3 regions of the Paraburkholderia caledonica genome follow, and region 2 is predicted to be linked to each of the others. Evidence: predicted binding sites of a transcription regulator. Region 2 holds the regulator's gene; each other region holds the start of a gene.

Region 1 (10,479 bases), on a different contig from region 2:
CAGCCGCTCGTCATGATGATTGCGGGCGTCAACGGCGCGGGCAAGACGACGAGCATCGGCAAACTCGCCAAGCATCTGCAGAGTTTCAACCAGTCGGTGCTGCTTGCCGCCGGCGACACGTTCCGCGCCGCCGCGCGCGAGCAGTTGGCAATCTGGGGGCAGCGCAACAACGTCACCGTGGTGTCGCAGGAAAGCGGCGATCCGGCGGCCGTGATTTTCGACGCGGTCGGCGCCGCGCGGGCGCGCAAGATCGACGTGATGATGGCGGACACGGCCGGCCGTCTGCCTACCCAGTTGCATCTGATGGAAGAGCTGCGCAAGGTCAAGCGCGTGATCGGCAAGGCGCAGGACGGCGCGCCGCACGAGGTGTTGCTCGTGATCGACGCCAATACCGGGCAGAACGCGCTTGCGCAGGTCAAGGCTTTCGACGACGCGCTCGGCTTGACCGGCCTGATCGTCACCAAGCTCGACGGTACAGCCAAAGGCGGCATTCTTGCAGCCATCGCGCGGCAGCGACCCATTCCGGTGTACTTCATCGGCGTTGGCGAAAAGGTGGAGGACTTGCAGCCTTTCAGCGCTGAGGAGTTCTCCGACGCGTTGCTAGGCGGTTAAGCCGAAGCCACGCCCTTAGCGGCGCCTCGCCGGCAAGTCACAAAAAGGGCACTCTTCGGAGTGCCCTTTTTACACCGGCAACTCGGTGCGGCTCATTCGGCGTCTGGCTGCACGCCGGGCGCGGCGCGCGCGAATGCGTCGATTTGCATCGCGTGGTCGTAAATGCGCTGGATAGTCGGATATTTCGACGTATCGACGTTGAAGCGCTGCGCGTTGAACACCTGCGGAATCAGGCACGCGTCCGCGAGGGTCGGCTCGTCGCCGAAACAAAGCTTGCCGGTGCGCCCGTCGCTCGCCAGATGAGCCTCCAGCGTCGCAAAGCCTGTGTCCACCCAATGCCGGTACCAGGCGTCTTTCGCGTCGTTCTCCACGCGCAGCGTGTGTTTCAGATACTTCAGCACACGCAGATTGTTGAGCGGATGAATCTCGCACGCCACCTGCAACGCGAGCGAGCGCACATATGCACGGTCGGCGGGCGCCTTCGGCAAAAGCGGCGGCTCGGGATGCGTTTCTTCCAGATATTCGATGATAGCGAGCGACTGCGGCATCACCTCATGGCCGTCGATCAACGTGGGGACGATGCCGTCCACGTTGACAGCGCGGTATTCCGGCTTTAGCTGCTCGCCACCGTCTCGCACGAGATGTACAGGTACATACTCGTAGGGCAGGTTCTTCACGTTGAGCGCGATCCGCACCCGATACGACGCCGAGCTGCGAAAATAGCTGTAGAGCTTCATGTCGTTGTCTCCTCCCAAAACTGCTTCAGACGACGCGCACGCTGAATTCGCCCAGTCCGTCCACGCCGCCTTTCATCAGATCGCCCTGCACCACCGCGCCGACGCCTTCGGGCGTGCCGGTGAAAATCAGATCGCCCGGCTGCAACTCGAACAACGTCGAAAGGTAGGCAATGGTTTCGCCCACCGACCAGATGAGTTGCGACACATCCGAGCGTTGCTTCTCCTCACCGTTCACAGACAGCCAGATCGCGCCCTTCCCGATGTGGCCGACGCTCGACACCGGATGAATCGGGCCGAGCGGCGCGGATTCATCGAAACCCTTTGCGGTGTCCCACGGACGACCTAGCTTCTTCGCCTCGGCCTGCAGGTCGCGGCGCGTCATGTCGAGACCGAGCGCATAGCCGTAGACGTGATCCAGCGCGCTGTCCGCAGAGATATTTTTGCCGCCTTTACCGATCGCCGCGACGAGCTCCATTTCGAAGTGGACGTTCTTAGATAGCGTCGGATACGGAAACTCGCCGGTCTCGCCCGGCGGTACATACAGGACGGCATCTGCCGGCTTGCTGAAGAAAAACGGTGGCTCGCGGTCGGGATCATGACCCATCTCGCGGGCATGCGCCTCGTAATTGCGGCCGACGCAATAAATGCGACGCACAGGGAACTGCTCGCTGGACCCGACAACCGGCACTGCGACCACCGGTGCCGGTGCAAATACGTAACTCATCCGGTTCTCCGTTCTTCGATATGAGCCGCAGTGCGGCGATAAAACAGCGAGTGTAACGCGCGGTAGAAGGCGACGCGCGCAAGTCAGGCAAGGGTTCCGGAGAGCGGCGCGTCAATGCGCGCGTCTCGCCGGACGGCTATAGATGCGATACTCACACCAGATAACGTCCCTTGAATACCGTGGCGTACCGTCCCGACGGCGGCACGCCAGCACGTCAATTGCGCTCATGACAGACTCCGCCGACACCGCCAACCCGTTCCCCTGTGCCCGCTTCATCAAGGAAATCGGCCGCGGGCCGAACGGAGCACGCGCGCTCACGGCCGACGATACGCGCGCGCTCTACACCGCCATGCTCGACGGCCGCGTCGGTGAACTGGAACTGGGCGCGGTGCTGCTCGCTTATCGTGTGAAAGGTGAAACCGCCGACGAACTCGCGGCGATGCTGGCGGGCGCCCATGCGTCGTTCGAGCCGGTTCATCTGCGTCCCGGCGAGTTCCGGCCCGTGTCGATCCCCAGCTATAACGGCGCGCGCAAACAGCCGAACCTCGTGCCGCTGCTTGCGCTGTTGCTGGCGCGTGAAGGGGTGCCGGTCCTCGTGCACGGCATCACCGACGATCCCGGTCGCGTGACGAGCGCCGAAATTTTCACGCATCTGCGGATACCGCACGCGACCTCGCACGACGACATTGAAGACGGGCTTGCAGAGCGCCGTCTCGCGTTTGCGCCGATCGACGTGCTCGCGCCAAAGCTTGCACGTCTGCTCGGGCTGCGGCGGCGCATGGGCGTGCGCAATTCGACGCATACGCTCGTCAAGATTCTGCAGCCGTTCGCGCCCGCCGGGCTGCGTCTCGTGAACTACACGCATCCGCCGTATCGGGACAGCCTCACGCAGCTATTTAGCAGCCATCCGGACGCGGCGGCCGGCGGCGCTTTGCTCGCGCGCGGCACGGAGGGCGAAGCGGTCGCCGACACCCGGCGTCAGGTGCAGGTGGACTGGCTGCACGACGGGATCTGCGAAACGCGAGTGCCGCATGAACGCTCGTCGCGCGACGCACCTGAGGTCGAGTTGCCCGAAGCACGCGATGCCGCGACGACAGCGGCATGGATCGGCGCCGTGCTGCGCGGCGAGGCGCCGGTGCCAAGCGCGATAGAGAGGCAAGTCGAGTTGATTGCCGACGTCGCTAGAACGCCCGCGCACTGAAGCTCACTCAATCGCGCAACGCGTCGCCTGCCATGCAATGAGGCGCCACTGGCCGTCTTCCTGCGTGTGGATTGCCGTGTAGGCAATGGGAAAAAGCAGTGCGCCGCTATTCGCTTCCATCTCGATCAGCGCGCGACCGGTCACGACGCAGGTTTCGCGGCCGACCGGCAGCACATCTTGCGACTGCACTTCGATTTGCCGATAGCGGCGGCGCCCGGCGGTAATGCCGTCGATGAACTGCCGCTTCGTCTCGCGCTTGCCGTTCGTGTGCACGTAGCTCACGTTCTCTGCGAGCAGCGCGTCGAGCGATTGACCGTCGCCGTCGACCATCGCGCGGAAGCGTTCGCGTTCCAGCCCGCGGATCGCCTCGATTGTCTTTGCCGCCATTGCTCAGCCCCTTGCACCGGTGAGCCAGACGCGGCCACGGTCGTCAGAAGTTATATTGCAGGTATAGCTGGTGGAAATTTATACCAGGATTCGGCTCTTTGATACCGCCATTCGAAACATGCTGGAAGCGGTAGCCCGCCTGGTACTGCTGATGGGCGCCGAACTGCATGCCCACACCCGCCATATCGGCGAACTGGAACGCAGTGGACAGTGTGAAAGTCGAAGAAATTCTCGGGCTCGACAACAAGCGCACACCCGCGCCCGCTTCGACGAAAGGCCGGATCGATCCGGATCCTTTAATGAAGCGAATGATAGGCGTCACACCGATCTCGCCGATGTTCTCATGCACATTGCCTTCGTTCGTGTGCCACCAGGCAACATGGGCCTCGCCGATCAGCGCGAAATGCCAGTCGCCGATCTGCCACCACGTGAGATTCGGGTCCCACACGAGCCCGAGGTCCAGTTTCTTGACATGATGATCCCCTAGAGCTCCGGTGACCTGGACTCCGAACTGATCAGCGGCGGCGACGCCGGAAAGCGTGAGCAGCAGAGCCGCGCACGCAGTTTTTAGAGCCAGACCACGGAAGACATTCTTTTTGTTGTCCATCTGATACCCGCGCTCAGCAAGTTGAACATTCTGTAACAGTTTGCGTATTCTAAAGACAATCTGAAGGCGGTGGATCCTGTTAAGAAACTTAAATTTTCGCAATTACATACATCATAAAGTGCAAAAATCGGTCGAAAGTGAAAGTGAATGGTGTTTGTTAGGTAATTTCTACGGCAGCAGCGCTGGCCGCCGAAGGCGAGTATGATGACTATTGAAAGTTGAAATTCAATAGGAAACAACGGAACTTGGATGCCCCTATGGGCTCTAAGTATTAGCACTCGGAAATCGAGAGTGCTAACATCCAACGCTGGAGTCGTTACCTGAACAAGCTTTTGCCTGATTCCAAAGGAGTTTTAAACGTGAGCCATGCATTGACCCTTCCGAGTACTCTGAGCCCGTCGTCGGCTAAGGCCGCTCCGGCAGGTGCGCTGGCGCTCTCGCATTCCTCCCTGCTGCCCGGTCAACTGGGCAACATCGACGCCTACATCCAGGCCGTAAATCGGATTCCGATGCTGACGCCGGCAGAAGAACGCCAGTTCGCCACAGAATTCCGCGAGCACGACAACCTCGAGGCTGCACGCCGCCTCGTGCTGTCGCACCTGCGGCTGGTCGTCTCGATCGCGCGCAACTATCTGGGCTATGGGCTGCCGCACGCCGACCTGATCCAGGAAGGCAACATCGGCCTGATGAAGGCCGTGAAGCGCTTCGATCCGGAGCAGAACGTACGTCTCGTGTCGTACGCCATGCACTGGATCAAGGCGGAGATCCACGAATACATCCTGCGCAACTGGCGCATGGTGAAGGTCGCCACAACGAAGGCGCAGCGCAAGCTGTTCTTCAACCTGCGCAGCCATAAACAAGGCTTGGGCGCTTTCACGCCGGACGAGATCGAAGGACTCGCCAAAGAGTTGAACGTCAAGCGCGAAGAAGTAGCCGAGATGGAAACGCGCCTCTCCGGCGGCGACATCGCACTGGAAGGCCAGGTTGAAGACGGCGAAGAGTCGTATGCGCCGATCGCGTATCTCGCCGACTCGCATAGCGAGCCGACCGCGGTACTGGCCTCGCGTCAACGCGACAAGCTGCAAAGCGACGGTATCGCGACGGCACTGGAGGCACTCGACGCCCGCAGCCGCCGCATCATCGAAGCTCGCTGGCTGAAGGTCGAAGACGACGGTTCGGGCGGCTCGACGCTACACGAACTGGCCGACGAGTTCGGCGTCTCGGCTGAGCGTATTCGTCAGATCGAAGCTAGCGCAATGAAGAAGATGCGCGGTGCGCTGACCGAATACGCGTAACGCTCGTCAACGGACAGATCGGCGTGGTGTAAGCCGGTGAGCCAAAAAAGAAGCGCTGAAGTCCAAAGCCCTGCCTCGCAAGACGGCGGGGCTTTTTTTTGCGTCGTTCCCGGGCTGCGGCAAATGGGCACACGCGCCGGCTACGCGAGAAGGGTCGGCGTACCGCACGCTAACGAGTAGTTTGTCCGGCATGGCGCCGGTAAACGCAAAGCGGCACCTCGGATCGAGGTGCCGCTTTCTTATTGCGCTGCTGGTCGGGGGCTCGGTGGACCCGCGCTAACCGCATCGCCGCATCGCGTGGCATGAAGCGCCTTGAGCGCTTCGCCGCCACGCCTGTCGGTCACGCAGGCAAAGGCGCCGCGCCGCCGCTGGCCGGCATGCGCGTTGCCAGTGCTTGCGCGTAACGCCGCGCCGCATCGCCGACGACGATATGGACCGTATCCGCCGCAACCCACGCCGTGTCGAGCGTCGCGAGACGCTGACGATCCACCGCCGACGGATCCTGAACGACGATACGCAGACGCGTCGCCGCCACTGCGTCGAGCGACTTCACGTTGCCGGCGCCGCCAAACACCGCCAGCCAGCGCAATGGATCGGGATCGAGCGGACCATTTGCGGCAGCCGAAGCACCACCCACCGTCGCCGAAGGTGCAGCCGAAGTCGAAACCGCAGCCGGCGCAGCAGCGGATGCAGCCGGCTTCACCACACCGGCATCGTTACCGCCCCGCTCCATCGCAGTCCGAATTTCATCAGCGATGATGTCCGCTTCCGGTCCGATAATGACCTGTACGTTCGTCGCGCCGCGCTTGAGCACGCCGCGCGCGCCGATGGTCTTCAGTTCGTTCTCCGACACCTTGCCGGAGTCCACCACGGACAGACGCAGACGCGTCGTGCACGCATCCACCACCGAGAGATTCGCCGCGCCGCCGAGCGCCGCGATATAACGCTGCGCGCGCGGGACGGCAGCGCCTGCCACGGGCGAAACGAAACCGCCGGCCGCGAACGAATCGACTTGTTCGTCGGCAGCGGCGGGTTCACGGCCCGGCGTCGCCATGTTGAACTTGCGGATGAAGAAGCGGAACAGGCCGTAGTACACCACCGCATACACGATGCCGACCGGAATGGCCAGCCAGCCCTTGGTCGAAAGGCCGTAGTTCAGCACGTAGTCGATTGCGCCCGCGGAGAACGTGAAGCCGAGGTGAATGCCGAGCGCCGAACAGATTGCAAGGGCAAGACCCGTCAACAGCGCATGGATCACGTACAGCACCGGCGCGAGGAACATGAAGCTGAACTCGATCGGCTCCGTGACGCCCGTCAGAAACGACGTAAGCGCCATGGAAAACAGCAGACCGCCCACGATCGCGCGGCGCTCTTTCGGCGCTTCATGGAACATCGCGAGACATGCGGCCGGCAAGCCGAACATCATGACCGGGAAAAAGCCCGTCATGAACGTTCCGGCAGTCGGATCGCCGGCGAAAAAGCGATGCAGGTCGCCCGTCACGGCGGCGCCGCCCGGCGGCGTGAAGGTGCCGAACACGAACCACGTCAGCGAGTTCAGGATGTGATGCAAACCCGTCACGAGCAGCAGCCGGTTCAGCACGCCGAACACGAATGCGCCGAGCGCGCCCGCCGTGGTCAGCCAATGGCCGGCTGTATCGATCACGCTCTGCACCGGTTGCCACACATAGCCGAACAGAATGCCGAGCGCGAGACAGACCACGCCCGTGACGATCGGCACGAAGCGTTTCCCTCCGAAGAACGCCAGGTAGTCCGGCAGCTTGATGTCCTTGTAGCGGTTGTACAGCAAGCCGGCCACGATACCCGCCACGATCCCCGACAACACGCCCATATTCAGCTTGTCGTTGATGTCCTTCATCACCGCGACTTCGATCAGATAACCGATCGCGCCCGCGAGACCCGCGACGCCGTTGTTGTCCTTCGCGAAGCCGACCGCCACGCCGATTGCAAACAGCAGCGGCAGGTTGTCGAAGATCGCGCCGCCGGCGTCGGCGATCATCTTGATGTTGAACACATCGGGCTGGCCGAGGCGCAGCAGCAGGCCGGCAACCGGCAGCACCGCGATAGGCAGCATCAGCGCGCGTCCCAGGCGCTGAATCTTCAGAAACGGATTCCCATCCATTGATACCTCCAATCCTTGTCTCGTTGTCGACGAACGTCGTGAGTTATGTAGCGTTGCGTACCGTGCGGGGTTCAGTCCAACGGCCACGTTTCGCGGCTTACTGCTCTTACCGCCTGCGCCGATTCGAGCGCCAGCGCGTCCTGGGCGCGTTGACGGCACAGTTGATAATCGAGGTTGCGCACCCGCGCCTTGATGCCCGGCACCGAAACCGGGTCCACCGAAAGCTCGGTTACGCCGAGGCCGACAAGCAGCGGCATCGCAAGCGGATCGCCCGCTAGCGCACCGCATACGCCGACCCATTTGCCATGCTTGCTCGCGCCTTGCACGGTCGCTGCAATCAGTCGCAGCACGGCCGGATGCAGACCGTCGGACTGTGCGGCGAGATCGGCCTGACAGCGGTCCATGGCGAGCGTGTATTGCGTCAGGTCGTTCGTGCCGATCGACAGGAAGTCCGCGTGTTGCGACAGTTGGTCGGCCAGCAGCGCCGCCGACGGCACCTCGATCATCACGCCGACTTCAATCGGCTCTGTGCGGCCCAACTCGCGAGCAAATTCGTCGATCCGTTTGCGGATGCGAATCAGCTCGCCCACATCCGTCACCATGGGCAACAAAATGCGTACGGCACCAAACGGCTTTACGGAGAGCAGACCGCGCAGCTGATCGTCGAGCAGATCGGGGCGCACCTGCGCGAGGCGAATGCCGCGCAAGCCGAGCGCGGGGTTCGGCTCTGGCGGCAGCGTGAGGTAGTCGACTTCCTTGTCCGCGCCGACGTCGAGCGTGCGGATGATCGCGGTGCGGCCGCTCAATGCGTCGACAATGCCTTGATAGCTCTGCCGATGCTCGTCCGTGGTCGGCGCGGCTGCACGGTGAATGAACAGCAGTTCGGTACGCAGCAGGCCGACCGAGTCCGCGCCGTTTTCCACGGCCGTTTTCGCGTCGTCGAGCGTCGCGATGTTCGCGGCGACTTCGATCGCGCGGCCATCGGCCGTGACCGCAGCTTCCTGCGACGTACGGCGATTCGCTTCGCGCACACCCGCAAGGCGGCTGCGTTCGAGCCGCGCGCGTTCGACATCCAGCTCCGTGGGGGCAAATTCCAGCCGACCGGTGGTCGCGTTGACGACGACCTGCGTGCCTTCGGGAATCGCATACAGCGCATCGCCCATAGCGACCAGCGCGGGAATGCCCGCCTGCCGCGCGAGAATCGCCGCGTGCGACGTCGCACCGCCGCGCGCCATCACGAGCGCCGTGACGCGTGAACGATCCAGTGCGGACAAATCGGATGGCGTGAACTCTTCCGCGGCGAGCACTGCTTCGTCCGGGAGCGCGCGCGCTGCGGCATTCGTATAGCCGAGCGCACGCAGCACGCGTTTCTCGATGTCGCGCAGATCGGCGGCACGTTCGGCGAGCAACGCGTCTTCGATATTAGTAAGGATGGCTATCTGTGCGCGAATCGCTTCGCGCCACGCAAAGCCCGCACTCTTGCCGAGACTGATCAGATCGCGCGCGGCGTCGAGCAGCGTGGGGTCTTCAAGCAACACGCGATGCACCGCGAAAATACCCGCCTCGCCGACCGCACCGCGTTGCGACGCGTCGCGCACCGTCGTGCCGAGGTCGGTGTCGACGGTCGCAATCGCCTTGTCGAGCAGACGGCTTTCCGCAGCCGACGTGCCGCTTGCCTGTTCAGGCGGATCGATGTCCGCGTCGTCCCAGCACACCAGCTTGCCGATCGCCACGCCCGGCGACGCGCAGACACCGGCGAGCGTGTTCGGCGCGAGAGTCTCGCCCGCCGCCGGTGCCACGGTTTGCGGCGCGGGCGAACTCTGCCGCGCAGGCTTCTCTTCGACTTCGCCGTGCGCCTCGCGCGTCAGCTCGTCAGCAATCGCGTCTACAGCGGCGCGGGCTTGCGGACCCACGCCGAGTAGCTCCACCGTCGCGCCTTGACCCGCGCCGAGTCCCAGCAGTCCAACCACGCTTTCGATTGCCGCCTTGCGCCCTTCGTAACGCACCTCGACACGCGCATCGAAACCGCGCGCCGCTTCACGCGCACGCGCTGCCGGCCGTGCATGAAGGCCGCCCGCGTGAACCAGTGTGACTTGCGCGCGCGCTTCCTCAGTCACGCTCGTTGCGCTCAACTGACGAGACGCGTCGGCCGCCGCACCGTCGCGAGGACGCAGCAACAACAGCGGCGTTTCACCCGCCTTCAGCATGCCGCCCTGCGCGCGCTCGACGATTTCGAACGCGTCAGAGTTGGCTATAGCGATGACAGAAACAAGGCTCGGCGCATGCAAGGCGATCTGATCCTGATCGAACTCGATCAGCACGTCGCCGGCATGCACGTGTGCGCCCTGCTCGATCATCGGCGCAAAGCCTTTGCCGTTCAGCTCGACAGTGTCGATACCGATATGCAGCAGAATCTCGGCGCCCTCCGCCGTGGCCAGCGTCACAGCGTGGCCGGTGCGTGCAAGGTGGGTGACGGTTCCCTCGCACGGCGCGACGAGTCGGCCCTCGAGCGGATCGACGCCGATCCCGTCACCGAACATGCCGCCCGAAAACACCGGGTCGGGCACGTTCGCGAGCGGCACGACCGGACCGGTCATCGGCGCCAGCAAAACAATATGGCCTTCAGAATGGCTCATTAAACGGGACTCCTCGACACGTCGCATCTGATTTCTCGTCAGTGAGTTTCGGTGATTTTGTTGAGATGGCGCGGCGCATCGGGATTGCGCCCGCGCGCGGCCGCAAGGCCCGCAGCCATCACGTAAAAGGACAGGATGGC
Region 2 (10,479 bases):
CCGGCTTGGTGCCGGGCTTCGCGCCCGAACCGTGACAGACTTCGCACGAGACCCAGCTCGGCACGCGAATCTGCGTGTCGTAACCGTGCGCCGCCTGTTCCAGCGTGATTTCCATGCTGTAGCGCAGATCGGCGCCGCGATACACCTGCGGGCCCGCACGTCCGCCGCCGCCTCGCGCCGCGCCGCCGGCCGCCTGGCCGAAGATGTCGCCGAAAATATCGCCGAACGCATCGGCAAAGCCGCCGAAGCCTTGCGCACCGGCGCCGCCCATGTTCGGATCGACGCCCGCGTGACCATACTGGTCATATGCCGCACGCTTTTGCGAGTCCGAGAGCATTTCATAGGCTTCCTTCACCTCCTTGAAATGCTCTTCCGCATCCTTGTTGCCCGGATTGCGGTCGGGGTGGTGCTTCATCGCCAGCTTGCGATAAGCCTTCTTGATTTCGTCGTCGCTCGCGTTCTTTGCGACGCCCAGAACCTCGTAGTAATCCCGTTTCGCCATATCGGTTCAACGCCCCTCGCGAGAGTGCCGCGCGGTGGCTCCTCTTGAATGCTGGAGTCTCACGACTCGTCCGGTCGTGTTTCGTGCCGCCTGAACGCGGTTCAAAACAACGGCCTCCATAAAACAAATGTGCCCGGAGAGCCTAAAAGGCTCGCCAGGCGTGATAACCGCTCTTGCACGTTCCCGCGTTCAGATGCCCGCGGTCCTTCGTGCAGCCGGGCCGCACACATGACCCGTGTGCGGCTTTACGGTCGGAATGCGACCTGGCTTTAGTCTTTCTTGACTTCCTTGAAGTCGGCGTCGACCACGTCGTCCTGCTGCTGGCTCGCGCCACCAGCCGACGGGCCTGCGCTCGCGCCCGCCGCGCCTGCTGCCGCAGCTTCGGCACCTTGCGCAGCCTGCATGTCGGCGTACATCTTTTCGCCCATCTTCTGCGAGGCAGTCGCCACCGCTTCGATCTTGGCTTCGAGTGCAGCCTTGTCGGTCGAACCGCTCTTCAGTGCGTCTTCCAGGTCCTTCAGCGCGGTTTCGATCTTTTCCTTCTCGCCGGCTTCCAGCTTGTCGCCGTACTCGGTGAGCGCCTTCTTCGTGCTGTGGACGAGCGCGTCGCCCTGGTTGCGGGCGTCGGCCAGCTCACGCAGCTTGTGATCTTCTTCCGCGTTCGCTTCGGCGTCCTTCACCATCTTCTCGATTTCGGCTTCGGACAGACCCGAGTTCGCCTTGATCGTGATGCGGTTTTCCTTGCCGGTCGCCTTGTCTTTCGCGCCGACGTGCAGAATGCCGTTCGCGTCGATGTCGAAGCTCACTTCGATCTGCGGCGTGCCGCGCGGTGCCGGCGGAATGCCTTCAAGGTTGAACTCGCCCAGCAGCTTGTTGCCCGCCGCCATTTCGCGCTCGCCCTGATACACCTTGATCGTCACGGCGCTCTGATTGTCGTCAGCCGTCGAGTACACCTGCGAATGCTTGGTCGGGATCGTGGTGTTCTTGTTGATCATCTTCGTCATCACGCCGCCGAGCGTTTCAATGCCGAGCGACAACGGGGTCACGTCGAGCAGCAGAACGTCCTTGCGGTCGCCGGACAACACCTGACCCTGGATCGCGGCGCCAACGGCCACGGCTTCGTCCGGGTTCACGTCGCGGCGCGGATCTTTGCCGAAGAATTCCTTAACCTTTTCCTGCACCTTCGGCATGCGGGTCATACCGCCGACCAGAATCACGTCGTCGATTTCGCCGACCTTCACGCCTGCGTCCTTGATAGCGACGCGGCACGGTTCGATCGTGCGCTCGATCAGTTCTTCAACCAGCGCTTCGAGCTTGGCGCGCGTGATCTTCAGGTTCAAGTGCTTCGGACCCGACGCGTCGGCCGTGATGTACGGCAGGTTGATTTCGGTTTGCTGGCTCGACGACAGTTCGATCTTTGCCTTTTCAGCCGATTCCTTCAGGCGCTGCAACGCGAGCACGTCTTTCGAGAGATCGACGCCCTGCTCTTTCTTGAACTCGCCGATGATGTAGTCGATGATGCGCTGGTCGAAGTCTTCACCGCCGAGGAACGTATCGCCGTTCGTGGACAGCACTTCGAACTGCTTTTCACCGTCGACATCGGCGATTTCGATGATCGACACGTCGAACGTACCGCCGCCCAGGTCATACACGGCGATCTTGCGGTCACCCTTCTCGTTCTTGTCGAGACCGAACGCGAGCGCGGCTGCGGTCGGTTCGTTGATGATGCGCTTGACTTCCAGACCGGCGATGCGGCCTGCATCTTTGGTTGCCTGACGCTGGCTGTCGTTGAAGTACGCGGGAACCGTGATCACAGCTTCGGTGACCGGCTCGCCGAGGTAGTCTTCAGCGGTCTTCTTCATCTTGCGCAGCACTTCCGCGGAGATTTGCGGCGGAGCGAGCTTCTGATCGCGTACTTCGACCCATGCGTCGCCGTTGTCGGCCTTCATGATCTTGTACGGCATCAGGCCGATATCTTTCTGAACTTCCTTCTCTTCGAAGCGGCGGCCGATCAGGCGCTTAACCGCGTACAGCGTGTTCTTCGGATTCGTGACCGACTGACGCTTGGCAGGCGCGCCGACGAGAATCTCGCCGTCTTCCATGTAGGCGATGATCGACGGCGTGGTGCGTGCACCTTCCGAGTTCTCGATCACCTTGACCGAATTGCCTTCCATGATCGCCACGCACGAGTTGGTCGTGCCGAGGTCGATACCGATGATTTTGCCCATTTTTACTAATCTCCTGACTTTGATCGCTGCGGGAATCGCCCTGTTTGCCGTCCGGCGGCAAGGCAATCCGCCCTAAATTCATACCTGCACTCAACATAAGTGCGTCCGCATCGTTTTCAAGACCTCTTTTGCGATGCGGTCTTTAATTTTTTTCAATCGACCGAACTTTTGCCCGAATCCGCTCCGTCGGTTTGCGAACCGCCTGCGGCATTGGCCGGGCGGATCTTCTCGCGCGCCGCGGCGACCGCCGCCTCGAACTGCGCGAGGCCGTGCCAGCCTGTCGCCCTACCCAGCCGTTTGCCGCGGTGAAAGAAGAACCACGTCGGCACACCATGAAGCATGAAACGCCGGCCAAGCTCGCGGTGCTCGTAGACATTGCTGTGAAACCACCGCAAGCCGAGCGCACGGATCGCGTCCGGTTGCGCAAGCATGGCCTTCTTGGCGATCTCGCAGTTGAAGCAGTCGAGTCCCCAGAAGAACACCACCGCGAGTTGGTCACCCGCTTCGGCGAGACTGGCGTCGAATGACTCGGCGCTTAGCTCCTGCATGTCAAACGCCGAAAACGCGGTTGCGTCGACGGGAATTTTGGCCATGACGATGCCTACTTGATGCCTACTCGTTGTCTACGGCTGTGTCTAGCGAACGCCGGCGAAACCCGAACGGAATACGGAGCAAACCGGCCTTACTTCGGCGCGGCGACAGTGACGAGCGCCGGGCGCAGCACGCGATCGGCAATCACGAAGCCCTTTTGCAGCACGGCAACAACCGTGTTCGGCTCCTGGTCTGCCGGCACCATGGAGATAGCCTGATGGCGGTGCGGGTCGAACTTCTCGCCCACCGGATTCAGCGCGACGACGCGGCCCTTCTCCAGCGCGCCTGTGAGCTGACGCAGCGTGAGTTCGACACCTTCGCGCACTTTCTGAAGGTCGTCGGTCGAGTGAGCGACGGCTGCTTCCAGACTGTCGATCACCGGCAGCAGATGCTCCGCGAAGCTCTCGATTGCAAACTTATGTGCCTTCGCAACGTCTTCTTGCGCGCGGCGGCGCACGTTCTCCGTCTCGGCTTTCGCGCGCAGGAAGCTTTCCTGCAATTCGGCGATCTTCGCCTGCGCTTCGGCCAATGCAGCTTCCGCACCCGTCGCCGGCGTGTCCGTGGCGACGCTCGCAGCGGCTTCCTGCTCCGGAGTGACCGCCTCGGCGGCCTGGCGCGCGGTTTCGTCCGCGGGCGTGGGATTCTGGCTCGTCGGGTTCTCTTGCGTGTTTTCCATGTCGCTGAAAGTCGTTAAAAAATTAAAAGCCAACGGCAGCAACGGCGCATGACACCAACGCGATTTGTGCGTTGCAAAATCGCGACAGTTATCCAGGCGCGCTACCACGTATCGAAACGGCAGTTGGGGCCGCAAATGCGCCATTTCAAGCGCCTTCGCCGAAATTTTCAAACCGGCAGCAGCCGGCCGAAACGCGCGGTTACAACCATGAGTGCGCGGCGATCAGATTCAGATTGAGCGCGGCGTGCAAGTGACCTATGCTCCAGTTACGCGGCGGAAAAACAGCGTTAACCCTAATCTGACATAAACCTTTCCGCCTTTTTGCAATTTCCACCTGGCTAGCTCGTTTCTTTTCCGCACCATCCCAAAAGGGGGTACCGTGAAACTGACCTTTGCAATCTCGGTGGTCGCACTGGTACTCGTTGCGGGCACCACGACCATCTGTATGTCTGGGGCGGTCAACGATCACACAACCGAATACGGCGGCGTGAACGCGACCATGGAACAACTGTTCAATCCCCACCTGAAAATCTGTCGATAGTCCGGCGGTCGCGCTTGGTCGGGCGGCCGTGTAGTGCCTCGGCCGGCTCTCGATAGGTCTTGCGGCGTTCGTGCTCGGCCTGCCGCTTTTGCCGGCTCTCGTCCGTCTCGGCGTAAAGCGTCTGCGCGACGCTTGCTGGGCCGCGCACGTCGCATACGCCCAGCACCTGCACTTGCCATACGAATCGCTCGATTTCGATCTCGACGAGATCGCCGACCCGCACGTCCTTGGCCGGCTTCACGTTGGCTCCGCCTATGCGGACGCGCCCCTTCTCGACCGCGTCCGCGGCAAGCGATCGCGTCTTGAAGAAGCGTGCCGCCCAAAGCCACTTGTCGATGCGCAGCTTCGCGCCCGGTTCCGTCGAAATTCGGTAGTTCATAAGCGTGCTCAAGCCGGAGTGTGATGCGGTACGGGGACCGCCTGCACCGGCCAGCCTTGCAGATTCTGCGCGACGATTTCGCCAAGCGCGGCAATCCACGCCTGCGACGCGTTCACGCAAGGAATGCGATGGAACTCCTTGCCGCCGGCATGCAGGAACTCGTCACGCACTTCCATGCCGATCTCTTCGATCGTCTCGAGGCAATCAGCGGTGAAGCCGGGACAAAATACGTCAGCACGCCGCACGCCTGCTGCCCCGAGCTCCTTCAGCGTGGGTGCCGTATACGGCTGCAACCACTCCGCCTTGCCGAAACGCGACTGGAACGTGATCCGGCATTCCACCGGCGTGAGGCCGAGCGCCTGCATCAGCAGCGCGCCTGTCGTCTGGCACTGCTCGTGGTACGGATCGCCAAGATCGAGCGTTCGCTTGGGCACGCCATGAAAACTGAGAACGAGCTTGTCGCCGGCAGCGAAATCCGGACGGCCATGGAGATGCCAGTAGTGGTGCACCTGCGCAGCGAGCGCTGAAACGTACGCGGGATGATCGGCGTACTGGCGCACCGTGCGGATCTCGGGCTGGTTACGCATGCGCTTCAGGGCGGAGAACGCGTCGTCGAATGCGGTTGCCGTGGTCGACGACGAGTATTGCGGATACATCGGCACCAGCAGCACCCGTTCGGCACCGGCGAGCTTCAGCTGATTGAGCATGGCGGGAATGCCGGGCGTGCCGTAGCGCATGGCGTACTCGACGAGCACCGTGTAGTCATTCAATTGCAGCAGGTGGCGCAAACCTTCCACCTGCTTTTCCGTGTAGACGCGCAGCGGCGAGCCTTCGGGCATCCACACGGCCGCATATTTCTTCGCGGATGCGCGACCCCGGAACGGCAGGATCAGAAGCCGCAAAATGATTTGCCATAGCAGCGCCGGAATTTCCACCACGCGAGGATCGGAGAGGAACTGCGCGAGATAGCGGCGAACCGCTCGAGGCGTTGGCGCGTCGGGCGTGCCGAGATTGATCAGCAGCACGGCAACGCGGTGCGACGTGGCGTTCTGCGAGGGCCGCTCGAGGTCGAAGCGCATAGGCAGCAGGGACAACCGCTCAAGGCGGGAAGTGGAATCAGGTGAGATTCATTATAGCGGCGCGCCTCGTGGCCGCGCGCCCTGGAGACCCCTGGCCGTTCGGCCAATTGGCAGGCGGCGCCGGCTCGCGCATCATGTACTGGATGAAACGCCGCAGCGCCGACGCGCTACTGCTGACTGAGCGTCAGCGAGAGCAGTCTCGCGGTGATGTCCACGATCGGGATCACGCGGTTGTAGGCCATTCGCGTGGGTCCGATCACGCCAAGTGTGCCGACGATCTTGCCATTCACCTCGTACGGCGCGGTAACGACGCTCATTTCCTCGATAGGCACGAGGTTCGACTCGCCGCCTATGAAGATCTGCACGCCAGCCGCATGACTCGACACATCCAGCAACTGAAGGAGACTGGTCTTTTGATCGAACACATCGAAGAGCTTGCGCAAGCGCGCCATGTCCGAGGAAAGATCCGCGACCTCGAGCAGATTGCGCTCGCCCGAAATGAGCACGGTCTCGCCGGTGTCCGATTCGTCGGTGCTCGCGGTGACGGCCGCGTGCATGAGCGTGGTCATGTCGCCGCGCAACTGGTCGATCTCTTCGCGCAGGCGGCGGCGCACTTCGTCGAACGAAAGACCGGCGAAGTGGGCGTTGATGTAGTTGGACGCTTCGACCAGTTCGGACGGCGTGAAGTCGCGTTGGGTCGCCATCATGCGGTTCTGCACGTCGCCTTCGGGCGTAACGATGATCAGCAGAATGCGCTTGTCCGACAGGCGCATGAATTCGATCTGCTTGAACACGTGGCTGCGTCGCGGCGTGAGCACGACCCCGGCAAACTGCGACAGATTCGAGAGCACGCTCGCCGCCGCAGCGACGATTTTCTGCGGCTCACCGGCCTGCAGCGTAGTCTTGACGGTACGCGTGACTGCTTCTTCGTCTGCGGCCGACTCGACAGTCAACATTGTGTCGACAAAAAGCCGGTAGCCGCGCGGCGTGGGAATGCGTCCAGCCGAAGTATGCGGGCTGATCACAAGGCCCAGATCCTCGAGATCCGACATGACGTTGCGGATGGTCGCCGGACTCAGCTCCAGGCCGGAATAGCGCGACAACGTGCGCGAGCCGACCGGCTGACCTTCGGCAATGTAGCGCTCGATCAGAGTTTTTAGGAGGGTTTGTGCGCGAGGATCTAGCATGACGGAAAATTTTAGCTCAATGGTGCGACTACCGCGAGCGCTAACGGCGCCCAACACCGGCGGATCAACCGCCGCTCGCCAGGACTGCGTCTTGCGCTGGTTTCAGCGCCGGTCTCAACGCCCGGTGCCGCGTTCGGTCCGGTGCGCCGCCAGCCCTGTTGCCGACGGCCCCGCCCGCAGCGCGCCGTTGCAGTTTGCAGGGCGCGCATGTCATCAAGGCTTCACCATTCTAACGATAATCCCTAACTGCGCTGGCGGCCTGCCCGTGCCGGCGGGCCACCGGGTCCGCGCGCGGTTCTTTTCGGGCCTTACCTATGGTGTAATGCCGGCATGCAAGTAACCAGCCAGTTCAAGACCGTGGCGCTCGTCGGGCGCAACAACACCCCGGGCATTCGCGAGCCCCTGACGGCGCTCGCCTCCTGCATCGCGAAGCGCGGCTTCGAAGTCTTTTTCGAAGCCGACACCGCCGCGGAAATCGGCGTCACCGAGTATCCGGCGCTGCGTCCGGCCGAGATCGGCGCGCGTGCAGATGTGGCGATCGTGTTGGGCGGCGACGGCACGATGCTGGGCATCGGGCGGCAGCTGGCGCCTTACCGCACTCCGCTCATCGGCATCAACCACGGACGGCTGGGTTTCATTACCGACATCCCGATCTCGGACATGAGCGAGATCGTGCCGCAAATGCTGGCGGGCAACTTCGAACGCGAGGAGCGCGTGCTGCTTGAGGCGCGCATCATGCGCCAGGGCAATCCGATCTATCACGCGCTTGCCTTCAACGACGTGGTGGTCAATCGCAGCGGCTTCTCCGGCATGGCGGAACTGCACGTTTCGGTGGACGGGCGCTTCATGTACAACCAGCGCTCGGACGGCCTGATCGTAGCAACGCCCACCGGCTCGACGGCTTATGCGCTGTCGTCGCAAGGGCCGATTCTTCATCCGCAGCTGCAGGGCATCGTACTCGTGCCGATCGCGCCGCACGCGCTGTCAAACCGGCCCATCGTGTTGCCGGACGATTCGAAGGTCAGTATCCAGATCGTTTCGGGGCGCGAGGTCAACGTCAATTTCGACATGCAGTCGTTCACATCGCTCGAACTGGGCGACGCGATCGAAGTGCGCCGCTCGCGTCATACGGTGCCCATGCTGCATCCGGTCGGCTACAGCTATTTCGCGACGCTGCGCAAGAAGCTGCACTGGAACGAATACCCGTCGCACGAAGAAGACGGCAAGCTCTGACCGGCGGAATGCCCGGATACAAGCGCCGCCAGAGAAACCCGAATATCAGGCTCACAGACCACCTTCATGCTTCGCCACCTCTCGATACGCGACTTCGTCATCGTCGCCGCGCTCGATCTTGAATTCGACAGCGGCTTTACCGTTTTTTCCGGCGAGACCGGCGCCGGCAAGTCGATCCTCATCGACGCGCTGGCACTCGCGCTCGGCGCGCGCGCCGACGCGAGCGTCGTTCGCACCGGCGAGAGCCGCGCCGACATCACCGCGGAATTCGACACGCACGCGCAGGTGGATCAGTGGCTCGACGAGCAGGCGTTCAGCGCGTCGGCAGCCGACGGCCAGAACGGCGGCACGGTGATGCTGCGCCGCGTAGTGGATGCAAATGGGCGCTCGCGCGCTTTCATCAACGGCACGGCCGCGACACTGGCGCAACTGCGCAAGGTCGGCGAAATGCTGGTGGATATTCATGGCCAGCACGCGCACCAGTTGCTGATGCGTCCCGACGCCCAGCGCGAACTGTTCGATACCCACGCGGGCCTGAGCGAACTTTCCGCGGGCGTCACGCGCGCGTGGCGCACATGGCGCGAGAAGGTTCAGGCGGTCGAGCATGCGCATACGCGCGACCGCGAGTTGCAACTGGAACGCGAGCGGCTTGCCTGGCAGCTTGCGGAGCTGGACAAGCTGTCGCCCCAGCCGGGCGAATGGGAAGAAGTTAACACGGAGCATCGGCGGCTGTCGCATTCGGCGAATTTGATCGACGGCGTGCAAGGCGCGCTGACTGCGTTATCCGAATCGGACGAAGCCATGATCACGCATCTTGCGTCGATCGTGTCGAAGGTGCGCGACCTCGCGGAAATCGATCCGGCCTTGAACGACGTGCTGGCCGCGCTCGAACCCGCCGAGATTCAACTTCAGGAAGCTGCGTACTCGCTGAGCCACTACGCACAAAAGCTCGAACTCGATCCCGACCGGCTTGCCCAGGTCGAAAAGCGCCTCGACGCATTGCATTCGGCGGCGCGCAAGTTCCGCTTGCAGCCCGAAACGCTGCCCGACGAACACGAAACACGCCGTGCGCAGCTTGCCGCGCTTGACGCTGCCGCCGACCTCGATAGCCTGCATGCAGCAGAAGCGAAGGCGCGTGAGGTATTCGTCGCGGAAGCTAAAAAGCTGTCCAAGGCACGCGCAAAGGCCGGCAAGGCCCTCGGCGCGGCGGTCACCACGGGCATGCAGGAACTGTCGATGAAAGGCGGCAGCTTCGAAGTAGCGCTCGTGCCGCTGCCGGAAGGCGGCGCGCATGGGCTGGAGCAGGTCGAATTCCGCGTTGCCGGGCATGCAGGTGTGCCGCTGCGGCCGCTTGCTAAAGTCGCATCGGGCGGCGAACTCGCGCGGATCAGCCTTGCGCTGGCCGTGATTGCCAGCGCCGCAAGCCCGACGCCCACGCTGATCTTCGACGAAGTGGATACGGGCATTGGCGGCGGCGTCGCCGAAGTGGTCGGACGGCTACTGCATCAACTCGGAGAAGCGCGCCAGGTGCTTTGCGTGACGCATTTGCCGCAGGTCGCCGCACGGGGCGATCATCATTTCCAGGTCGCGAAGACCGGCAATGGCAAGGGCGGTACGGTCAGCAGCGTCGTTTCCCTCGACAAGGCGAGCCGCGTGGAAGAAGTCGCGCGAATGCTCGGCGGGCTCGAAATCACGCCGACCACTCGCAAGCACGCGAAGGAAATGCTGGCGGCTTAGTCGCCCCGAGGCTGCGGCGAAGGCCGGCCTTCAGCGCGGGCACAGGTCTTTACCGCCGCAGCGGCAAGGGGCAAGCGCCGGCAACACGCGCTTGTGCCGCGGCCCGCCATAACGCACGTCTCCTTCAACGCTCGCCAAACACCCGCTCCCAAAGTCCGAGCACGGCATCGCGTTCCGTCGCGACGAGAGCCGGCTCCACGCGCGCCTTCTCCATCCCATCCAGCCGCAGCTTGTGCTGCAGCTTCCGGTACGTGCGGTAAGCCGCGCCGACCGTCTCGGCTTCGGCCTCGCTCATCAGCCCGAGGCGCGACACTTCGCGCAGCAAA
Region 3 (10,479 bases), 140 kb from region 2:
CCGCCGAAATACACGGGAACATGAAGGAGAGGCTCGATTTCGAGCTTGAGGTCGATGCGACTGAAGAGCGCTTCCAGGTCGATATCGGTCGGCCGGTTGATCACGAGGCCGAGCGCGCCGCGCTCACTGTGATCGCAAAGGTAGACCACCGTTCCTGAAAACGTCGGATCGGCCATGTTGGGCATGGCGATCAGGAACTGGTTGGTCAGATTGATGCGATCGGTACTCTTGGACATAGTTCGGATTTTAGCAAAGACGGTGCAGGATGGCGGGCTTTGAGCGTGGATTGGCGACGCGAGTCATGGAGCGTGCCGCAAGCCATCGACGGCGATTCATATTGCACTCTATCACGCACGCGGGCCTTGCCACGGTGCAGCTTGGGCCTGCGCGCTTGACTGCCTGGTAGCCCGCCTGGTTGCCTACTTCGTTGCCTGCGTAGTTGCGTACCTCATGCGCTCGCTGCGCGGCCCGGGCGCACGTGACGCCCGCTACGCGCCGCCCTGCTCGATCGCCCGTGTAAGCGCGCTCAGCGCCGCGCCGCTGGCCGGCGGCGCCACGCCGGCCGCCACCTTGTGCAGCGTGGCGCGCAATGCCTCGGCCGCGCCTTCCAGCGCACTGGCCGCGGGCGCGTCAACGATCACGTGCGCACGCACCGCAGGCGTCGACACGCCGGCATGAGCGCGACGCCGCCAGGCGAGCCCCAGCGCATCGGCCAGCAGCGCGACATGGCCAAGACCGAGCGCGCAAGCTGCGGACCCGAGCCGGTACGCGGCGTCGCCCGCCTGGAGCGCTTCGCTCGGATCGGCCTTCTCAGGCTGGTCCGCGGCGCGCGCATGTTCGGCGAGCGCGGAGATGGCCGCGTCGGCCGTCTGCAAAAAGTCTTCGTACGCATGCGTGTTCACGCTCAGCACGCCCAGTTCGCGTGTCATGGAAGTGCGTGCGCTGAATGACTGCGCCTCCACGGCTCCGGCTTCCCAAAGCATTTCCGATGCCTGCGTGCCTGCCACGTGCCAATCGACCGTCAAGCCGTAATCGTGCAGCACCTCGACCTGGTCGGCATCTTCAGCGGCGGCGCCGAACAGTGCGTAATCGCGCCACAGCAGCGCGAGGGTGGCTCGCACCAGCGAGCGCTGCGCGCGTTCGATGCCGCGTGCATGATCGGCAAGCGCCAGATTGCAACGCGCGTAGAAACGCCGTGAGTCGGGCTCACCCGCCGCGCGCCCGCTGACTCGCAATGCACGGGCGCAGGCTTTGGCAAGACGCCAGAAGTCGTAGGGATCGGGACCGGCGAGTTCGGTGAATACAGCGTCGAGTTCGTCGAGCGCGGCGTTAGTGGCAGCGCGCGCCGCCACGCTGCCCGTATCCGGCTGCGAGCGCAGCACCGGGAGCAGCGCGCGTTCGTAGCGCGCACGCAGATGAGCCAGTTGCTCGGCCGACTGCGCATGAAACGAAACCGGCGGCACGGGCCGCGCGGTCAGTGCGAGGTCTTCGAAGGCCACCGGAGAAGCCGCGGTGTGTTCGCCGAGATCGGCACACAACTCGCGGTAATGACTGAAGAGCGTAGGCGAGCAAGCCAGTTCGCGCAGGTTGTGACGTTCGAGCGCTGCACGGAAGTCGCGCAGCGCGGCACCGAACGCCGGGCGCACGTGTTCGGCCTCAGACGGATCGCCCCCGGCCAGCGGCGAAAGGCGCACGAGCACGTCGGCGAAGCGCGTGGCACTCAGCCAGCCCGCGCTGCGCAGTGCGTGCGAGGCGCGCACCAGCGCGGTGGTGCAGCCGGTGTGTTGCTCGAACGCCAGCAGCGCTTCGGCTAGCGCCAGTTCCGCAAGGCGAACAGCGCCGCCGCGCGGATTGGGCAATGCGTCGAAGGGAACGGGTGCTGCGGATCGAAGAGTCATGAGTTGGCGACGGAAAGTCGGCGGGCCTCCGTTGGGCGCCGCGCGCAGACTGAGCGCCTAACGCGCGAACCGGCGACTGAACAATGACAAATGCGCGAGGACAGCTGCACAGAGACCAAATGCAGAACGACCAATGCGCCATGACAGACTACGCAACGTCAACCTGCGGTTGGAGACACGGCCAGCACGAGGACGTTCCGGCGCGTGCCACACCTCGGCCGGGCTACGCCGGCCGCCGTTTGTCTTCAGATCTGGACCATCTCGAAGTCTTCCTTGCGCGCGCCGCACTCGGGGCACGTCCAGTTGATGGGAACGTCTTCCCAGCGCGTGCCCGGCGCAATACCCTCGTCCGGCAAACCGGCTTCTTCGTCGTAAATCCAGCCGCAAATCAGGCACATCCAGCTTTGATATTCCATTCTTGTATCGCGTCGTGAAGTCCGTGGAAACGGGAGCCATGATGGTACCGTGTTGCCGCCCTAATGCCTAGCAATCGCAAACGCGCAGTCCCTGTGCCCGCCGACCTTCGGCGATGCCGGATGGGAAAAAGCGCCGCTGCGTGCGGCGTCGCGCCACAGGTTAGCCAGGAAGAACGGGACGAAGCCGACGGGGATGCGAAAAAACGCCCCCGGGCCGTTTTAGGACGCATAATTGAGCCGCTTGCGCACTCACCGCGCCAAAAATACTGCTCCTTTGTAAATCTTCATGCCTAGCGACACGCCTCCGATCGTCCTCACCTTCGGCCTCTCCGATCCCACCGGCGGCTCTGGCCTGCAAGCCGACCTGCTGACTCTTGCCAGCATGGGCTGTCATGGCGTCTCCGTGCTCACCGGCTATACCGTGCGCGACTCGGCGAGTTGCGACGAAGTCAACGGGCTCGACCCCGAGGTCGTCGCGACCCAGGCGCGCATGCTGCTCGAGGACATGCCGATTGCAGCGTTCAAGGTCGGCGCCTGCACGCGCGCCGAGGTAGTGAGCGCGATCGCCGAAGTAGTGGCCGATTACGACGACATTCCGCTAATTCTTGCCCCCGACTTCACACTCGACGACGAGCACGTCCTCGCCGCCGATGAACTGCGTGAAGCCATTGCCGACCTGCTCGCGCCGCAAACCACCTTGCTGGTCGCCGACTCGGCCACCCTGCTCGCGCTCGCCCAGCCAGACGGCGACGCCGAAGCACCGAGCCTCGACGCCGCGATCTCGCATCTGCTGTCGCAGGGCTGCGAATACATTCTGTCGACGGAAACCGGCACGCACCGGCTGGTCAATACGCTTTTCAGCGAAGACGGCCAGTTGCGCCAGGACATGTGGGATCGCGGCAGTCACCGCATCATGGGCCTGACGGATACGCTCGGCTCGGCCATCGCGGCACTTCTTGCCAATGGCCAGGAGCCGGCAGAGGCGGTTCGCGAGGCTCAGGAATATCTGTACCAGGCGGTGCGCAGCGCGTTCCGGCCGGGTATGGGCGCGTATATGCCGGACCGGTTCTTCTGGGCTCGCAGTAGCGACGACGAAACGCCGCCGGCAAGCGGCAAGGACGCGGCGCCCGGCGAAGCGCGGCACTGACGCGCTCTCCTCTTTTCGCCTTACCGCCCATCGCCTGTTTCGACGTTCGCGCGCCGGCACCTCGCCCGGCGTGCGCGGCAGCCGCGTGCTGCGGCGTTTTCCTGTCTCCTGGCGGTTCGCGCATCTGACGCCATCTTTTGTCGCTGGGCAGCGGCCTGTAAATGACGTCCCGCCCCCCGAATCCAGAATCCGTCGCGTAATTAAACGTTACAACGAGAGACAAACGCGCGCGATACACTCAGGAATCGAAATATCTTCATATTTCATATGTCATCGCCCACGTTTTTCATTCACCCGCCCAAAAGCGGGGGATCCACGGTGATTTCATTTTTCGACCTGAATAGAGGCAAAGATCAATTCACCGTATTCGAATGGACCGGCGACGGTTGGGACCGGTGCCGTGCCAAGCTACTTCAAACGCGCATTGGCGGCGGTCATCAACCGTACGGTATTCATAGAAGTCTCAAGACGCCGCTCGCCTATTGCACCATTCTGCGCGATCCGCTCGCCCGGCAAATATCGCATTACCGCTATGCACTGAACGGAAAGAACGGTGATGTCGCACGCGGTGCGAGCGTGTCGGCAACCGAAGCGCTCGTGCTGCGCGGCGCCCTTTCGCTCGACGAGTGGGTCAGCGAGTCGCTCGGCGGCAAAAATGTATTCGTGCAAATGTTGAGCGGTCATCCGGCACCAGATGAACTCAGTCTCGGTATTGCGAAAGCCAACCTGCAGCATCACTTCAGCGCAGTCGGCATCTGCGAAAACATGAGCGAATTTCTCCTCCGGCTTTGTGCCAAAACCGGAATGAAATTGCCGTTCTACTTTGAGACGAACATTACGAGCGGTTCGGCGAAAAACATTGGTCAGTTGAGCGAAAGCGCGAAACAGAAATTTATTCAGGACAATCGCCTGGATTATGAGTTCTTCGAATACGCGAAGCGCGAAATTCAACGCGACGCGCATAAGTCGGGCAGCGTGTTTGCGAATGCCCTCAATCTGGTTCACGTGATCCAGGCAGAAATTAATCAGCTCGAGAATCCGTACCTTCACAGCTCGGTGGTATTCGGCTTCGACGAAGCGTTCCTTGTCAAAGTACACGGCGTGATCAACCGCTTCGACCTCGCGCCGATCAACGAATACCTGCGGTTCGCGCAGGGCGAAGCGCGAACGTTTGCCGATATGTACGACGGCTTTGTCGACTCGGTGCTCGACGGTGTCGTGTCCGGCTGGGCCGTGAACCTCAGTCGCCCGGAACAAAGTGTGCGGCTCGAAGTGCGCGTCGGCAGCGAGGTCGTTGCGAGCGGCTCAACCGGCGAGCATCGGCCGGATGTTGCAAGCGCCGGCTATCCGAGCGCCTACACCGGCTTTTCGATCGCTTTGCCGCCGGACGCGCCGGACGGATTCCATGTCGCCGTGGCCGATTCGGCAGAACGGCTTCATAACGCCGGCGTATGGCGCCGGGGTTGGCACTGCGTTTAAGCCTTCAGGAACACACAATGAAACAGCAGCTCGGCGGCCCGGTGCAACGGTTTCACGGTGCCATTACGCTCGCGGACAGGATGCGTCTTCTCCACCAGAAGCCGGTCACGATCTGGCTGACCGGCCTCTCGGGAGCAGGCAAGTCGACCATCGCGTTCGAACTGGAACGGCAACTCGTCTGCCAAGGCCGGGCCTGCTATGTACTCGACGGCGACAACGTTCGCCACGGCCTTGGCAGCGATCTTGACTTCGATCAGCACGACCGCCACGAAAACATCCGCCGTGTCGCGCATGTCGCCCAGTTGATGAACGACGCAGGACTTATCGTTATTACTGCGCTCATCTCGCCGACGCAGGCCGACCGGACGATGGCGCGCGATATCGTGGGCGCTGACAAATTTGTGGAGATATATCTGTCCGCGCCGTTCGCGGTATGTGCGCGCCGCGACCCGAAAGGTCTGTATGCAAAGGCGCTGGCCGGTGAAATTGCATCGTTCACAGGCGTATCAGCGCCCTACGAATCCCCGGTCGATCCGGATATCACAATCGACACCGCAACGTTGACGCCGGCCGAAAGCGTAGCGGGTATCTTCCGGTACTTGCATGAGCACTGCCTCGCGCAACCGGCTTAGTCGTAAGCCGTTGACCGCTTGTCGTCGCGCAGAAACGCAAAAACGAATGAGCGCAGAAACAAAAAAACCCGCATTTGATTGCGGGTTTTCTCTTTTGCAAGCGCACCTTGCGGCGCGCTTTTCCATGGGCTCCCGGTTGAACCTCTGTACGAGGCGCAACCAGGGAGCGGACATGAATTACATGTCCATGCCCATGCCGCCCATGCCGCCGGGCATGCCACCAGGCATCGGTGCGTCTTCCTTCGGCAGTTCGCAAACAGCTGCGTCGGTCGTCAGCAGGAGACCTGCCACCGATGCTGCGTTTTGCAGTGCAGTGCGCGTGACCTTCGTCGGGTCCACGACACCAGCGTCAACCAGGTCGACGTACTCGCCGGTTGCTGCGTTGTAGCCGTAGTTGCCCTGGCCAGCAGCAACTGCCGCCACCACGACGCTGGCTTCTTCGCCGCCGTTCGTGACGATCTGGCGCAGCGGCTCTTCCATTGCGCGCAGGACGATCTTGATACCTGCGTCCTGATCGGCGTTAGCGCCCTTCAGGCCGGCAATCGCCGTACGTGCGCGGATCAGCGCAACGCCGCCGCCTGCAACGATGCCTTCTTCCACAGCTGCGCGCGTTGCGTGCAGTGCGTCTTCGACACGTGCCTTCTTTTCCTTCATTTCGACTTCGGTCGCAGCGCCGACCTTGATCACTGCAACGCCGCCTGCCAGCTTGGCAACGCGCTCTTGCAGCTTTTCACGGTCGTAGTCCGACGTAGCTTCTTCGATTTGCGTGCGGACTTGCTTGACACGCGCTTCGATGTTTGCAGCTTCGCCAGCGCCGTCGATGATCGTCGTGTTTTCCTTGCCCACTTCGATGCGCTTCGCCTGGCCCAGTTCTGCCAGCGTTGCCTTTTCGAGCGTCAGGCCGGTTTCTTCAGCGATGACTTGGCCGCCGGTCAGGATCGCGATGTCTTCCAGCATGGCCTTACGGCGATCGCCGAAGCCCGGAGCCTTCACGGCAACCGTCTTCAGAATGCCGCGGATGTTGTTCACCACCAGCGTTGCCAGTGCTTCGCCTTCGACGTCTTCTGCGATGATCAGCAGCGGACGGCCAGCCTTGGCGACTTGTTCCAGAACCGGCAGCAGATCGCGGATGTTCGAGACCTTCTTGTCGTGCAGCAGCACGAACGGGTTCTCGAGCACGGCAACTTGCTTGTCCGGGTTGTTGATGAAGTACGGCGACAGGTAGCCGCGGTCGAATTGCATACCTTCGACGACGTCCAGCTCGTCTTGCAGCGACTTGCCGTCTTCGACGGTGATGACGCCTTCCTTGCCGACCTTGTCCATTGCTTCAGCGATACGATCGCCGATCGACGAGTCGCTGTTTGCCGAAATCGCGCCGACTTGTGCGATTTCCTTGTTCGTCGTGCACGGCTTGCTGATCTTGCGCAGTTCTTCGATCGCGGCGCCCACGGCCTTGTCGATACCGCGCTTCAGGTCCATCGGGTTCATGCCCGATGCAACGTACTTCATGCCTTCGCGGACGATCGACTGAGCCAGAACCGTTGCGGTCGTGGTGCCGTCACCTGCGTTGTCGCTGGTCTTGGAAGCCACTTCCTTGACCATTTGCGCGCCCATGTTCTGGAGCTTGTCTTTCAGTTCGATCTCTTTTGCGACCGACACACCGTCCTTGGTGACCGTCGGGCCGCCGAAGCTGCGTTCCAGGACAACGTTGCGGCCCTTCGGACCCAGCGTGACCTTCACAGCGTTCGCGAGGATGTTCACGCCTTCGACCATCTTGGCACGGGCGGAATCACCGAATACGACGTCTTTAGCTGCCATCTTCTAACTCCTTGAATTCTTGGGATATAACCGGGGAAGTAGCGGCTTGCGCTTACTTGTTCACCACGGCCATGATGTCTTCTTCGCGCATCACGAGCAGTTCGTTGCCGTCGACCTTGACGGTCTGGCCTGCGTACTTGCCGAACAGGACGCGGTCACCAACCTTCACGTCGAGGGCGATCTGTGCGCCCTTGTCGTCACGCTTGCCCGGGCCGACTGCCAGGATTTCGCCCTGATCCGGCTTTTCTGCTGCGGCTTCGGGGATCACGATGCCCGACGCGGTCTTGGTTTCTTGATCCAGACGCTTGACGATCACGCGATCATGCAAAGGACGAAGGTTCATACATACTCCTCTCTTGATTGAGACTGAAGAACGCTTGGAAAACCCGGCTGGCCGAGCCAACCGGCGAAGTTGTTAGCACTCTCGTGCAGCGAGTGCTAATTATATGGACGGGTGGTGACAAATTCAAGAAGGGATGTGGGGACAGTTGAGATTTACATGCTCTGCCCCGCCACGGGATAGTTAGCCCGCCCACTCCACCAGATCCGAGGCGGCCAAGGCAGGGAGAAACCCGAACCTGCTCACTCACAAGAAATCTTCTCGACCTTCCCGCCAACCCAAGGGGCGCGCGTCATCGAATCCATAGAAACCCTAATACAGTATCGGTGCGCCGTGCCGTTGATGAGAAACCTGCGCGCTTTTTATACTGATCCGGCGCGGGACCACTGAACAATTGAGGTTTCCAATGAAGGTTTCCACGCGCCTGACGATGCTTGCGCTCGCGGCGCTCGTCGCGCTCCTGGTTGTCGGTTCCTACAGTCTTTACAGCGTCAGACAAGCGATGCTCGACGACAAGCGCGCACAGATCACCAATCTGCTGCGAATGGCAGAGCACCTCGCGACGTACTACCACGACCAGGAAGTGGCCGGGAAGTTGACGACCGAGCAGGCGCAGTCCGCGACGAAAGAGGCGTTGAGCCAACTGAATTATTCGGACGAGAGCTACTTCTGGGCTCGCCTTCCCGACGGCCTCACGCTGGTACACCGCAAGGCTTCGACCGTCGGCAAGATCAACGTCGGAAAGGCACCCGACGGACGTCCCGACGGCGACCTCTACCGTGAAATGCTCGCCCGCGAACATATTCCGATCATGACGGTGCTCGCCAAACATCCCACCAGCGGCGAGATGGTAGAAAAGATCAACGGACTGGTCGAATTCAAGCCGTGGGGATGGTGGATCGGAACGGGCATATTCACCACCGATATCAGCGCGACGTTCTGGCGAACGGGCGCGTTCCTCATCACCCTGATCTCGGTTGCGATTCTGGGTATTGCGGCACTTGCCTGGCAAATCATTCGCCGCGTGACCGGCGCACTTGGCGGCGAACCCGCCGACGTTTCGCAGGCCATGCACCGCATGTCGGTCGGCGACCTGAGTCTTCCGATCGTCGTTACGGGCGCTAATGAAACGAGCTTGCTCGCATCGGTGGCACGCATGCGGCAGTCATTGCTCGACATGGTGGTCCGCATCGGCACGAGCTCCGAGGCCGTAATGAGTGGGACGAGTCAGATCGCAGCGGGCAACACGGACCTCTCGGCACGGACCGAGCAGCAAGCCGCATCGCTGCAGGAAACGGCGGCGAGCATTGAAGAACTGACCGCGACCGTCAAGCAGAACTCGGAAAACGCGAGGCAAGCGAACGGACTCGCCGACAATGCAAATCAGGTTGCGCTCGAAGGACGCAGGATCGTGGGCCAAGTCGTGGACACGATGAGCGGGATTCAGGAGAGCTCGGGCAAGATCGCCGAGATCATCGGCATCATTGAAGGCATTGCGTTTCAGACGAACATTCTTGCGCTCAACGCGGCGGTCGAAGCCGCGAGAGCCGGCGAGGAAGGCAGGGGTTTTGCCGTCGTCGCGAGCGAAGTCCGCAGTCTCGCGCAAAGGTCGTCGAGTGCGGCCAAAGATATCAAGGCGCTCATCGAGGCATCGGGCTCGCGGGTCGAGGCAGGAGCCGAACTTGTCGCGAGCGCAGGGGAAACCATGGAAAAGGTCGGCATCGCGATTCAGCGAGTGACGGACATCATGGGCGAGATCGCGTCGGCGTCGCACGAACAGAGCCGCGGCATTGAGCAGATCAATCAGGCGATCACACAGATGGACGAAGTGACGCAGCAGAACGCCGCGTTAGTCGAAGAGGCGGCTGCGGCCGCCGGCTCTCTCGAACATCAAGCGCAGCAATTGCGCACCGCCGTATCGGTTTTCCGCACCGCCTGACACATGAGCCGGAGGTTCGCGGCGCAATGCTAGATCAACCGTTATCTAACGTTGCTTCGCTCATATAGCGGCCCCGGGCCTGTTGCGTCACCAGCGCGGCGTTGCGTTCATTGTCGTGTCGTCCGCTTACCAGGCCTGGCCGATTTCGTTGATGCCTTTGCCGAAAGCGAGGAGATGTGGAAACGCTGCGGAAATAGGGTTGCTGTATTCTGTTTCTCATGAAGAAACTCGTTCTCTCCGCCGCTGGCGCTGTAACCTCGATGCTTCCCTTGAGGCTTCGGCATGTGATGGCAAAGTCCCTCCTGGAAGATAACTCGCTCGCGAGAGAGTATGGCTATCTCTACCTGTCCAGCCTCTCACGGAAGCTCAATGTTGTGCGGTTCTCGGCAAATGGACAGTACGGCACGATGGTCAGCAGTTCGAATGATCTGAGCATTCTGAAGAAATACGCCGAGACCGGACGTTGGGCGCCTGAGCTTTCCGACAAGTTGAAATTGTTCTTCGCCGGTTCGGGAGGAACATATCTCGACATCGGCGCGAACATCGGCATGACGACCATACCGATTGCGCAGCACAACGAGCGCGTGAAGTGTTATGCGTTCGAACCGGAACCGGTCAATTACCGCAATCTTCTACGCAACATTGCGGAAAATTGCCCGTCACCCAACATAGAGACTTTCCAACTCGCGTTGCACGAACGAGAGGAAGTGCTGCCCTTCGAGATTGCCGACGGCAATCTGGGCGACCACCGCCTTCACTTCGAAACCAACCTTCCCGCAAAACAGAACGAGGTGGGTCGCAAGATCATCG

The links. Region 2 encodes HrcA, which represses chaperone genes, less so after heat shock. Its sites were predicted from a motif close to TTAGCACTCNNNNNNNNNGAGTGCTAA; they were not measured.
Region 1: rpoH (RNA polymerase sigma factor RpoH) is a predicted target of HrcA. The motif match lies at 4,540-4,566, and genes of this name have one in related genera.
Region 3: groES (co-chaperone GroES) is a predicted target of HrcA. The motif match lies at 7,806-7,832, and genes of this name have one in related genera.

The regions. Positions count from the first base shown of each region.
Region 1 is NZ_KB911036.1:87,956-98,434, forward strand. It holds gene ftsY (signal recognition particle-docking protein FtsY) at 1-612, shown strand, start outside; gene maiA (maleylacetoacetate isomerase) at 705-1,349, opposite strand; gene H281_RS0110195 (fumarylacetoacetate hydrolase family protein) at 1,375-2,073, opposite strand; gene ybiB (DNA-binding protein YbiB) at 2,300-3,274, shown strand; gene H281_RS0110205 (nuclear transport factor 2 family protein) at 3,278-3,661, opposite strand; gene H281_RS0110210 (acyloxyacyl hydrolase) at 3,705-4,268, opposite strand; gene rpoH (RNA polymerase sigma factor RpoH) at 4,628-5,563, shown strand; gene nagE (N-acetylglucosamine-specific PTS transporter subunit IIBC) at 5,904-7,703, opposite strand; gene ptsP (phosphoenolpyruvate--protein phosphotransferase) at 7,775-10,339, opposite strand; gene H281_RS0110230 (SIS domain-containing protein) at 10,378-10,479, opposite strand, start outside.
Region 2 is NZ_KB911042.1:103,553-114,031, reverse strand. It holds gene dnaJ (molecular chaperone DnaJ) at 1-502, opposite strand, end outside; gene dnaK (molecular chaperone DnaK) at 772-2,730, opposite strand; gene H281_RS34820 (thioredoxin family protein) at 2,883-3,323, opposite strand; gene grpE (nucleotide exchange factor GrpE) at 3,413-3,997, opposite strand; gene H281_RS36970 (hypothetical protein) at 4,377-4,538, shown strand; gene H281_RS0124145 (RNA-binding S4 domain-containing protein) at 4,510-4,917, opposite strand; gene hemH (ferrochelatase) at 4,926-5,996, opposite strand; gene hrcA (heat-inducible transcriptional repressor HrcA) at 6,164-7,183, opposite strand; gene H281_RS0124130 (NAD kinase) at 7,514-8,416, shown strand; gene recN (DNA repair protein RecN) at 8,483-10,153, shown strand; gene glnE (bifunctional [glutamate--ammonia ligase]-adenylyl-L-tyrosine phosphorylase/[glutamate--ammonia-ligase] adenylyltransferase) at 10,278-10,479, opposite strand, start outside.
Region 3 is NZ_KB911042.1:239,613-250,091, reverse strand. It holds gene H281_RS0124745 (YqgE/AlgH family protein) at 1-236, opposite strand, end outside; gene H281_RS0124740 (hypothetical protein) at 489-1,898, opposite strand; gene H281_RS0124735 (rubredoxin) at 2,144-2,314, opposite strand; gene H281_RS0124730 (hydroxymethylpyrimidine/phosphomethylpyrimidine kinase) at 2,601-3,461, shown strand; gene H281_RS0124725 (sulfotransferase family 2 domain-containing protein) at 3,729-4,940, shown strand; gene cysC (adenylyl-sulfate kinase) at 4,958-5,572, shown strand; gene groL (chaperonin GroEL) at 5,750-7,390, opposite strand; gene groES (co-chaperone GroES) at 7,443-7,733, opposite strand; gene H281_RS0124705 (methyl-accepting chemotaxis protein) at 8,137-9,669, shown strand; gene H281_RS0124700 (FkbM family methyltransferase) at 9,888-10,479, shown strand, end outside.